2 regions of the Metabacillus sp. RB-C-LZQ-3-1 genome follow, and region 1 is predicted to be linked to the other one. Evidence: predicted binding sites of a transcription regulator. Region 1 holds the regulator's gene; the other holds the start of a gene.
What was found. Region 1 encodes LexA, which represses DNA repair genes until DNA is damaged. Its sites were predicted from a motif close to CGAACATATGTTCG; they were not measured.
Positions count from the first base shown of each region.

Region 1 (4,438 bases):
TTTGAGGAGTTACATCATTTCCATTTGGATCAACAACTGTAACACCCTTTAGTGTACTTTTCATTGATGAACGAAAAGCTTGTAAATATTCTTTTCGCAAAGCTTGTTGTTCTGTCTTCTCTTTCTCTGTTAAGCCTTTTGCTTTTGATTTCTTTGATAATTCATTTATACGATCTATTTTAGACTTTGGTAACATATCAGTACTCCTCTCATAACTAGTAACTATTCTAATCAACAAAATGATAAGAAACTACAATCATGTTTTAGATTATTTAATATTTTGGTTTAATACCACAAATGTCATCATACTAAATTGAGAGGAAAATAACAACTGAATGAACATCAATGTCTCATTGAACATTACTATCATCTGAATTAATTTGAAGCTTTTCTACGTGTTCCTTATACCTCCTATGAACTGTTGCTTTGCTTACTTCGAAGCCGACACCTCTAAGGGTAGCAGCTATTTCATGAAATGTTAGCTTTTTATCTCTTAACTTAAGTATTTCTTCAATTGGTACCTCGATCTTCTCACGACCTCCACCTTGATCCTGGTTTTTTAAATTATTCTGAGGCTTAAATCCATTCTCAATAGCCCGATTCATCCCTCTTTTAATCTTGTAATTGATAAGTTTTCTTTGAAACTCTTCCACTGCAGCTAAAATATTCAATACCATTGAATCCGTTTCTGATAGTTCAGGTTCACCCTTTTCGTTTAGTGTGAATACTGTAGCTTCTAACTTTTTTATTTCGTGTAAAAGGGCAATTTTCGCGTGTCCTCTCCCTAATCTTGTATCATCTTGAACTAGAAGAACCGATGCCTTCTTATCTTTTAATAATGCAAGTGCTTCAATAATTCCATCACGGTCTACATCATAACCACTATGTCTATCTTCTATTACTTTTATCACGTCCATATTATGAGAAGCAGCTAATGATAGTAACTCTTCCTTTTGTCTCTCAATTGACGTGTCCTGCGTATCTTTCTCGGTACTTACTCGACAATAAACAACCGCCTTCATAAACTATCACATCACCTTAACCAAAAAATCTTACTATTTATTCACTAGCAATCTGATGAAATTGATAAATTTCTTCTTTTTGTACTGGGACAAAAACAATGTCTCCAGGTTTTATTGTAGTAGAATAAAGATTATTTTTTTCCTGAACCCATTTGACAAATTCTTGCTTTGAAATATTTTTATTCTCTTGGAATTGATCAGCAATTGTCCAAAGACTATCGCCTTCTTTAATTTCAACTTGATGATAATTTTCTAAGCTATCTGTTTTATTAGTGTAAGTAATTCCTACTGTTATTGCTAGTAGAACGACAAAAAAAGCTAGTATGTAAGATAATGATTCCCTTTTCATAATAACACCCCATAAGAATATTTGTTCGTATTTATAAACTCAGTATAGTACGAACAACTGTTCTAGTCAAGTGTTTTTTCGAACTTATGTTTGTATATATAGGTAAAAGATGCTATAATAAACATAAATTAGAGGATCCGAGGTGTCACAAAGGATGACGAAACTATCAAAAAGACAACAAGATATTTTAAGTTTTATAAAAGATGAGGTCCAAAAGAAAGGTTACCCACCTTCCGTTCGTGAAATTGGTGAAGCAGTAGGACTAGCATCAAGCTCCACAGTTCATGGTCATTTAGCTAGATTAGAATCAAAAGGATTAATTAGACGGGACCCTACAAAACCTAGAGCAATCGAAATCTTAGAAGAAGAAACATCCCATATCCCTAAGAACAATGTCATTAATGTTCCAGTAATCGGGAAGGTAACAGCAGGTCTTCCTATTACTGCAATCGAAAATGTTGAAGAATATTTTCCTTTACCAGATCGCTATGTTTCAGATGATGAACATGTATTCATGTTAGAAATTATGGGTGAAAGTATGATTGAGGCTGGAATTTTAGATGGTGATTTAGTAATCGTTCGCCAGCAGCAAACAGCAAACAACGGTGATATTGTTGTTGCTATGACAGATGATGATGAGGCAACATGTAAAAGATTTTTTAAGGAAAAAGATTATATTCGCCTGCAACCTGAAAATTCAACTATGGAACCTATTATTTTACGAAATGTTAGTATATTAGGAAAAGTAATTGGCGTTTATCGCACTGTACACTAAGTATTGAAGGATAAGCTTTTTTTATAGCAGCAAAAAAGCCTCGACAATTTGTCGAGGCTTTTTACTATTAATACATTGACATGTATTGCTCTCTTTCCCATGGGTGAACCTGTGTACGGAACATATCCCACTCGATTTCTTTTGCTTCAATAAAGTGCTCAAATAAGTGTTCACCTAAAGCATGCTTCATTGTGCTGTCAGCTTTTAATAAATCTAATGCTTGAGCTAATGTTGCCGGTAAATCAACGATTCCATTTTCAACACGCTCTTCTTTAGACATAACATAAATGTTACGATCAATTGGTTTTGGAGCATCAAGATTATTTTTAATCCCATCAAGACCTGCAGCTAATAAAACACTCATTGCTAAATAAGGGTTTGCAGCAGGGTCAACACTACGTACTTCAACACGAGTACTTAAACCACGCGAAGCTGGAATACGAATTAGTGGACTTCTGTTTTGTGCAGACCAAGCAACATAACAAGGTGCTTCATAACCAGGAACAAGACGTTTGTATGAGTTTACAGTTGGGTTTGTCACTGCAGTAAATGCAGGTGCATGTTTAATAATTCCTGCGATAAATTGTCTTGCAGTATCACTTAATTGCAGATCACCATTTGGATCAAGGAATGCATTTTCCCCTTTACTGAATAAAGATAAGTTACAGTGCATACCTGAACCATTAACACCAAATAATGGTTTTGGCATAAATGTAGCATGTAAACCATGCTTACGAGCAATTGTCTTTACAACTAGTTTAAATGTTTGAATATCATCACATGCTTTAATTGCAGAAGCATATTTAAAGTCAATCTCATGTTGTCCTGGAGCCACTTCGTGGTGAGAAGCTTCAATTTCGAAGCCCATTTCTTCAAGCTCTAGAACGATATCACGACGGCAGTTTTCACCAAGATCCGTTGGTGCTAAGTCAAAGTAACCGCCATTATCATTAAGTTCAAGTGTTGGCTCGCCTTTTTCGTCTAATTTAAATAAGAAGAATTCCGGCTCTGGCCCTAAGTTAAAATCAGTAAATCCAAGCTCTTCCATTTCACTTAGGATACGACGTAAATTATTACGTGGGTCACCTGCAAATGGAGTTCCATCTGGATTATAGATATCACAAATAAAACGAGCTACTTTTCCTTTTTCAGCAGTCCAAGGGAAGATAACAAATGTATCTAAATCAGGATATAAATACATATCAGACTCTTCAATACGGACAAAACCTTCAATTGAAGAACCATCAAACATCATTTTGTTATCAAGTGCTTTATCAAGCTGACTTACTGGAATTTCAACGTTTTTAATTGTTCCAAGAATATCCGTAAATTGTAAACGGATGTATTTTACATTATTCTCTTTTACTAAGCTCACAATATCTTCTCTTGAATATTTAGCCACCCTGAAAATCTCCTCTCCAATTTCAAAAAGTTATATTCAATTATTCATTGCTACTATATTAATGGAAAAATCTTGACATGTCACCATGTCTCAATGTAGGTCGATTAAAACGACCCGCCTGCATAAGCTCAGACTTAAGAAGTTTTCGTAATTCAGCATCACTTAAATCAGGTTTTTCAACTGTTTTAGGTTGCTCTTGTTTTTCTTCTTTATGTGAGCTTTTACGGGAGAAAATTTCCTTTATTCCCGCTAAGTTGACACCCTGTTCAATTAAATTACGAATCTCCAATAATTTATCTACATCGTTAAATGAAAATAATCTTCGATTGCTCTCCGTTCTAGCTGGAAAAATCAATTCATTTTCTTCATAATAACGAATTTGCCTTGCAGATAAATCAGTGAGCTGCATAACAATTCCAATAGGAAATAGGGGCATTGAGCGTCGAATATTATCACTCATGTTATTCGCTCCTTTTAGTTAACTGTTTTCATTATAACCTATGTAACATTATGTGTCAATTAAATGTCAGCTTACATAACATAGTTTCGTCATCTATTTTTGTAGTTAACTAACAATCGAGATTAAATTTTTGTCTATTAAAGAATCGACAGCTGAACAAACTGCAATTTTCACATGAGAGTATGTAAGTCCGCCTTGAACATATGCAACGTAAGGTGCCCGTAGCGGTCCATCAGCAGACAGCTCGATGCTAGCTCCTTGAATAAAAGTTCCTGCTGCCATTATGACATCATCCTCATACCCAGGCATATAGTTCGGGTATGGTGTTACATGTGAATTAATTGGTGATGAATACTGGATTGCTTGACAAAAAGCGACCATCATGTCTGGATCATCAAATTGAACAGACTGTATTAAGTCAGTCCTTTTA
Region 1 is NZ_JBZFLI010000002.1:125,134-129,571, reverse strand. Features, by position in the region: gene AC4GZ8_RS03995 (DUF896 domain-containing protein) at 1-196, opposite strand, end outside; gene AC4GZ8_RS03990 (YneB family resolvase-like protein) at 351-1,022, opposite strand; gene yneA (cell division suppressor protein YneA) at 1,060-1,371, opposite strand; gene lexA (transcriptional repressor LexA) at 1,526-2,146, shown strand; gene glnA (type I glutamate--ammonia ligase) at 2,214-3,548, opposite strand; gene AC4GZ8_RS03970 (MerR family transcriptional regulator) at 3,607-4,008, opposite strand; gene AC4GZ8_RS03965 (methionine gamma-lyase family protein) at 4,114-4,438, opposite strand, start outside.

Region 2 (4,438 bases), on a different contig from region 1:
AATATGAACCCGGCACACCGTGATCGAATTGCCTTTTTCCGTGTGTGCTCTGGTAAATTTGAGCGTGGTATGAGTGTGAACTTAAGTCGTACAAATAAAACGATTAAGCTAAATCAAACCCAAGCATTTATGGCAAAAGATCGTGACACAGTGGATGAAGCTTATCCTGGAGATATTATCGGGATTTATGACCCGAACATTTACCAGATTGGGGATACATTAATCGGCGGTAAAGATTCTTATCAATATGAAGAACTGCCGCAATTCCCGCCAGAATTATTCAAACGCGTTCAAGCGAAAAACGTTATGAAGGCGAAGCAATTCCGAAAAGGGATTGAGCAGCTAGTTCAAGAAGGAGCGATTCAATTATATCGCCAAGAATTAAATGACTCGATCATCCTTGGTGCAGTCGGTCAGCTTCAGTTTGAGGTGTTTGAATACCGAATGAGAGCAGAATACAATGTAGAACTTGAGTTTACTTCACTTGGAGAACGAATTCCAAGATGGATCAAGAGCGAGAAGTTTGATAAACGTTTCTTTGACTCAAGAAGCATGCTTGTCCGTGACCGTTATGGCGCCTATGCCGTTCTATTTGAAAATGAGTTTACATTACGGTACTTTTTAGAAAATCAAAAAGACATTGAGTTAGTTGATTTATTGGAAGAGAACGACTATCAAGGTGTGACATCACAGAAATAATGTTTAAGGGCTAATTGCATGAAAATTAGCCCTTTTCTTTTTGGTTTTCATGATATGATAATTTATATATGTTTTCGCATACTTTGTTGTAAATAAGGGCGGTAACGTGATAACAGGTTGTTCCATTGCGCTCCAGACACAAGATTCGCCGGGGAGGAAGCCAAACCTCCTCAGCTTCGCCTGCGGGGTCTTGGCCTTTCCTCTACCTCCCGCAGGAGTCAAGTGTCTTCCGCTCCATTCCACTAACGTTTTAAAAATCAATAGCAACAATCTTTACGAGAACAGCCTATATATAATACCGGAATCGAGGGGAACATGTGAACGTGATAAAAGCAACGGTTTCTGACCTGAACGATGTTTCAGAGCTATTTAACAAGTACCGAATTTTTTATGGTCAACCATCTGACCTTGAGGGAGCAAAGGCTTTTATTAAGGAAAGAATGGAATTAAACGAATCGACTATATTTCTTGTGAAAAGCAAGGAGGGACTGCCGGCCGGCTTTGTGCAGCTCTATCCAATTTTTACATCCGTAGGAATGAAACGAAAATTACTGCTTAATGATTTATTTGTTGCGGAAGAATTCCGGCGACTCGGTGTAGGTAAAGCATTGATGGAACAGTCGAAAAAGTATGCCCAGGAAACAAACGCGGCAGGGATTTTATTAGAAACAGGAAAAGACAATGTTCATGCCCAAGCTCTTTACGAAAGCATAGGCTATGAAAAAGAGAATGATGTGTATTTCTATCATTTATCACTATAATGGAAGAATAGGTGATTAAGATATGGTTTTAAAAGTGATACTAGCAATCATTATGCCTTTTCTTCTTGTCCTTCTTTTTACACGAGTGAGCTATAATCATTATGTTGGAACAGCCTTGGCAGCGGCTTTGCTCATCGCTTCCTATATTAAAGGCTATACGCATGGTCCGAGTATCTTTTTTATCGACATCGTCTCACTTGCTGTCGGTTTTTTCTATGCGAGAAAAATGAAGGCGGACTTGCTAAAGAAGAAATAGGTTTGAGGTTGAACAAAAAGAGAAATACTTAACTAAAAAAGGGCTATGGTGAGCTCTTTTTTTCGTGATTGCAAAATAATTCTTAAGTTTGCAAGAAAATCTTTGAATTTGCAAAAAAATCATAGAGTTTGCAAAAAAACGAGCAAAGTTGCAAAATTCTACTAAAATCAGCCTGCAACGACGATCACAACTTACATACCAATAAAATTAATGCGAACTAAAGTTCGTATTTTTAGTGATTTTCCATTATTTTGTGGTAAACTATTCATAATGATAATTACGGAATGGAGGCTTATGTGTGAGCGATCAATTTGAATTAGTCTCAAAATACAAACCGCAGGGTGATCAGCCTAAAGCAATTCAATCTCTTGTTGAAGGAATCAAGCAGGGCAAACGATTCCAAACATTGCTGGGTGCCACTGGTACAGGGAAAACCTTTACTGTTTCAAATGTAATCAAAGAAATAAATAGACCGACATTAGTCATTGCTCATAACAAAACATTAGCAGGACAGCTTTATAGTGAGTTTAAAGAGTTTTTCCCTAACAATGCTGTTGAGTATTTTGTGAGCTACTATGATTACTATCAGCCAGAAGCCTATGTGCCGCAAACAGATACATTTATAGAAAAAGACGCAAGCATTAACGATGAAATTGATAAGCTTCGTCACTCAGCCACATCATCGCTTTTTGAACGGAACGATGTCATTATTATTGCCAGTGTTTCGTGCATTTACGGCCTCGGTTCGCCAGAGGAATATAAAGAGTTAGTTGTTTCATTAAGAACGGGTATGGAAATCGAACGTAATCAATTACTAAGAAAATTAGTCGATGTTCAATATGAAAGAAATGATATTGATTTCCGAAGAGGAACATTCCGGGTTCGCGGTGATGTAGTGGAAATTTTCCCGGCCTCACGTGATGAACAGTGTATCCGAGTTGAATTTTTCGGTGATGAAATAGACCGGATTCGAGAAGTGAATGCCTTAACAGGTGAGATTTTAGGAGACCGTGAGCATGTCGCGATATTCCCGGCTTCCCACTTCGTCACTAGAGAAGAAAAGATGGAAAAAGCGATTAAAAACATCGAAGCAGAGCTTGAGGAGCGACTTGAAGAGATGCGCGAAAAAGGAAAGCTACTTGAAGCACAGCGCCTTGAGCAACGAACAAGATATGACCTGGAAATGATGAGAGAAATGGGCTTTTGCTCTGGGATCGAAAACTACTCCCGTCATTTAACATTACGACCTCCAGGGTCAACACCTTATACCCTGCTCGACTTCTTTCCGGATGATTCTTTAATTATTATTGATGAATCACATGTTACATTACCGCAAATCAGGGGTATGTTTAATGGAGACCAAGCGCGTAAGCAGGTGCTTGTTGACCATGGCTTCCGTTTGCCATCAGCAATAGACAACAGGCCATTACGATTTGAGGAATTTGAAAAGCATATCGAAAACATTGTTTTTGTATCAGCAACACCTGGTCCATATGAAATGGAACATTCACCTGAAATGATTGAACAAATTATTCGTCCGACAGGATTGCTCGATCCAACAATTGATGTTCGGCCAATCGAAGGTCAAATTGATGATTTAATCGGAGAGATTCAAACACGAGTTGAAAAAAATCAGCGTGTGCTGATCACAACTTTAACTAAGAAAATGTCAGAGGATTTAACAAATTATCTCAAGGAGATTGGCATTAAAGTCAATTACCTCCACTCAGAAATTAAAACATTGGAGCGGATTGAAATTATCCGCGAGCTCCGGCTTGGAAAATATGATGTGTTAGTTGGGATTAACCTTCTAAGAGAAGGGTTGGATATTCCAGAGGTTTCACTTGTGGCGATTTTAGACGCGGACAAAGAAGGGTTCTTACGTTCAGAGCGATCACTCATCCAAACAATCGGGCGTGCTGCTCGTAATGCAGAAGGCCATGTAATCATGTACGCAGATAAAATCACGAACTCAATGGAGATTGCAATCAATGAAACAAAGCGGCGCCGCGAAATTCAAGAGGAATTTAACAAAAAACATGGAATTACACCGCAAACGATTCAAAAGGAAATTCGCGATGTGATCCGTGCCACAATGGCAGCAGAAGATCAAGAAGAGTATGAAGCAACACCTGCAAGTAAACTAACGAAGTTAACGAAGAAAGAACGAGATAAAGTCATTACTGAAATGGAAAATGAAATGAAGGAAGCAGCAAAAGCATTGAACTTTGAGCGCGCTGCGGAGCTTCGTGATTTAATTTTAGAGCTGAAAGCGGAAGGGTGAAGCAATTATGGCAATGGAACATATTGTTGTGAAGGGAGCGCGAGCCCACAACTTAAAAAATATTGATGTGACCATACCGCGTGATAAGCTTGTTGTCGTAACAGGATTATCTGGTTCAGGAAAGTCATCATTGGCATTTGATACCATATATGCTGAAGGACAACGTCGTTATGTTGAATCATTATCAGCCTATGCACGTCAATTTTTAGGCCAAATGGATAAACCTGATGTTGATGCCATTGAAGGGCTATCACCAGCCATTTCGATTGATCAAAAAACAACAAGCCGTAATCCGCGTTCAACTGTTGGGACTGTAACGGAAATCTATGATTACTTGCGTTTGCTTTACGCGAGAGTCGGTCGCCCAACTTGTCCTATTCATGGAATTGAAATCTCATCTCAAACAATTGAACAAATGGTTGATCGCATTTTAGAATA
Region 2 is NZ_JBZFLI010000007.1:209,184-213,621, forward strand. Features, by position in the region: gene AC4GZ8_RS13685 (peptide chain release factor 3) at 1-699, shown strand, start outside; gene AC4GZ8_RS13690 (GNAT family N-acetyltransferase) at 1,017-1,460, shown strand; gene AC4GZ8_RS13695 (DUF2198 family protein) at 1,483-1,716, shown strand; gene uvrB (excinuclease ABC subunit UvrB) at 2,015-4,000, shown strand; gene uvrA (excinuclease ABC subunit UvrA) at 4,008-4,438, shown strand, end outside.
Region 2: the regulator LexA is predicted to act here: its motif matches at 1,930-1,943, upstream of uvrB (excinuclease ABC subunit UvrB).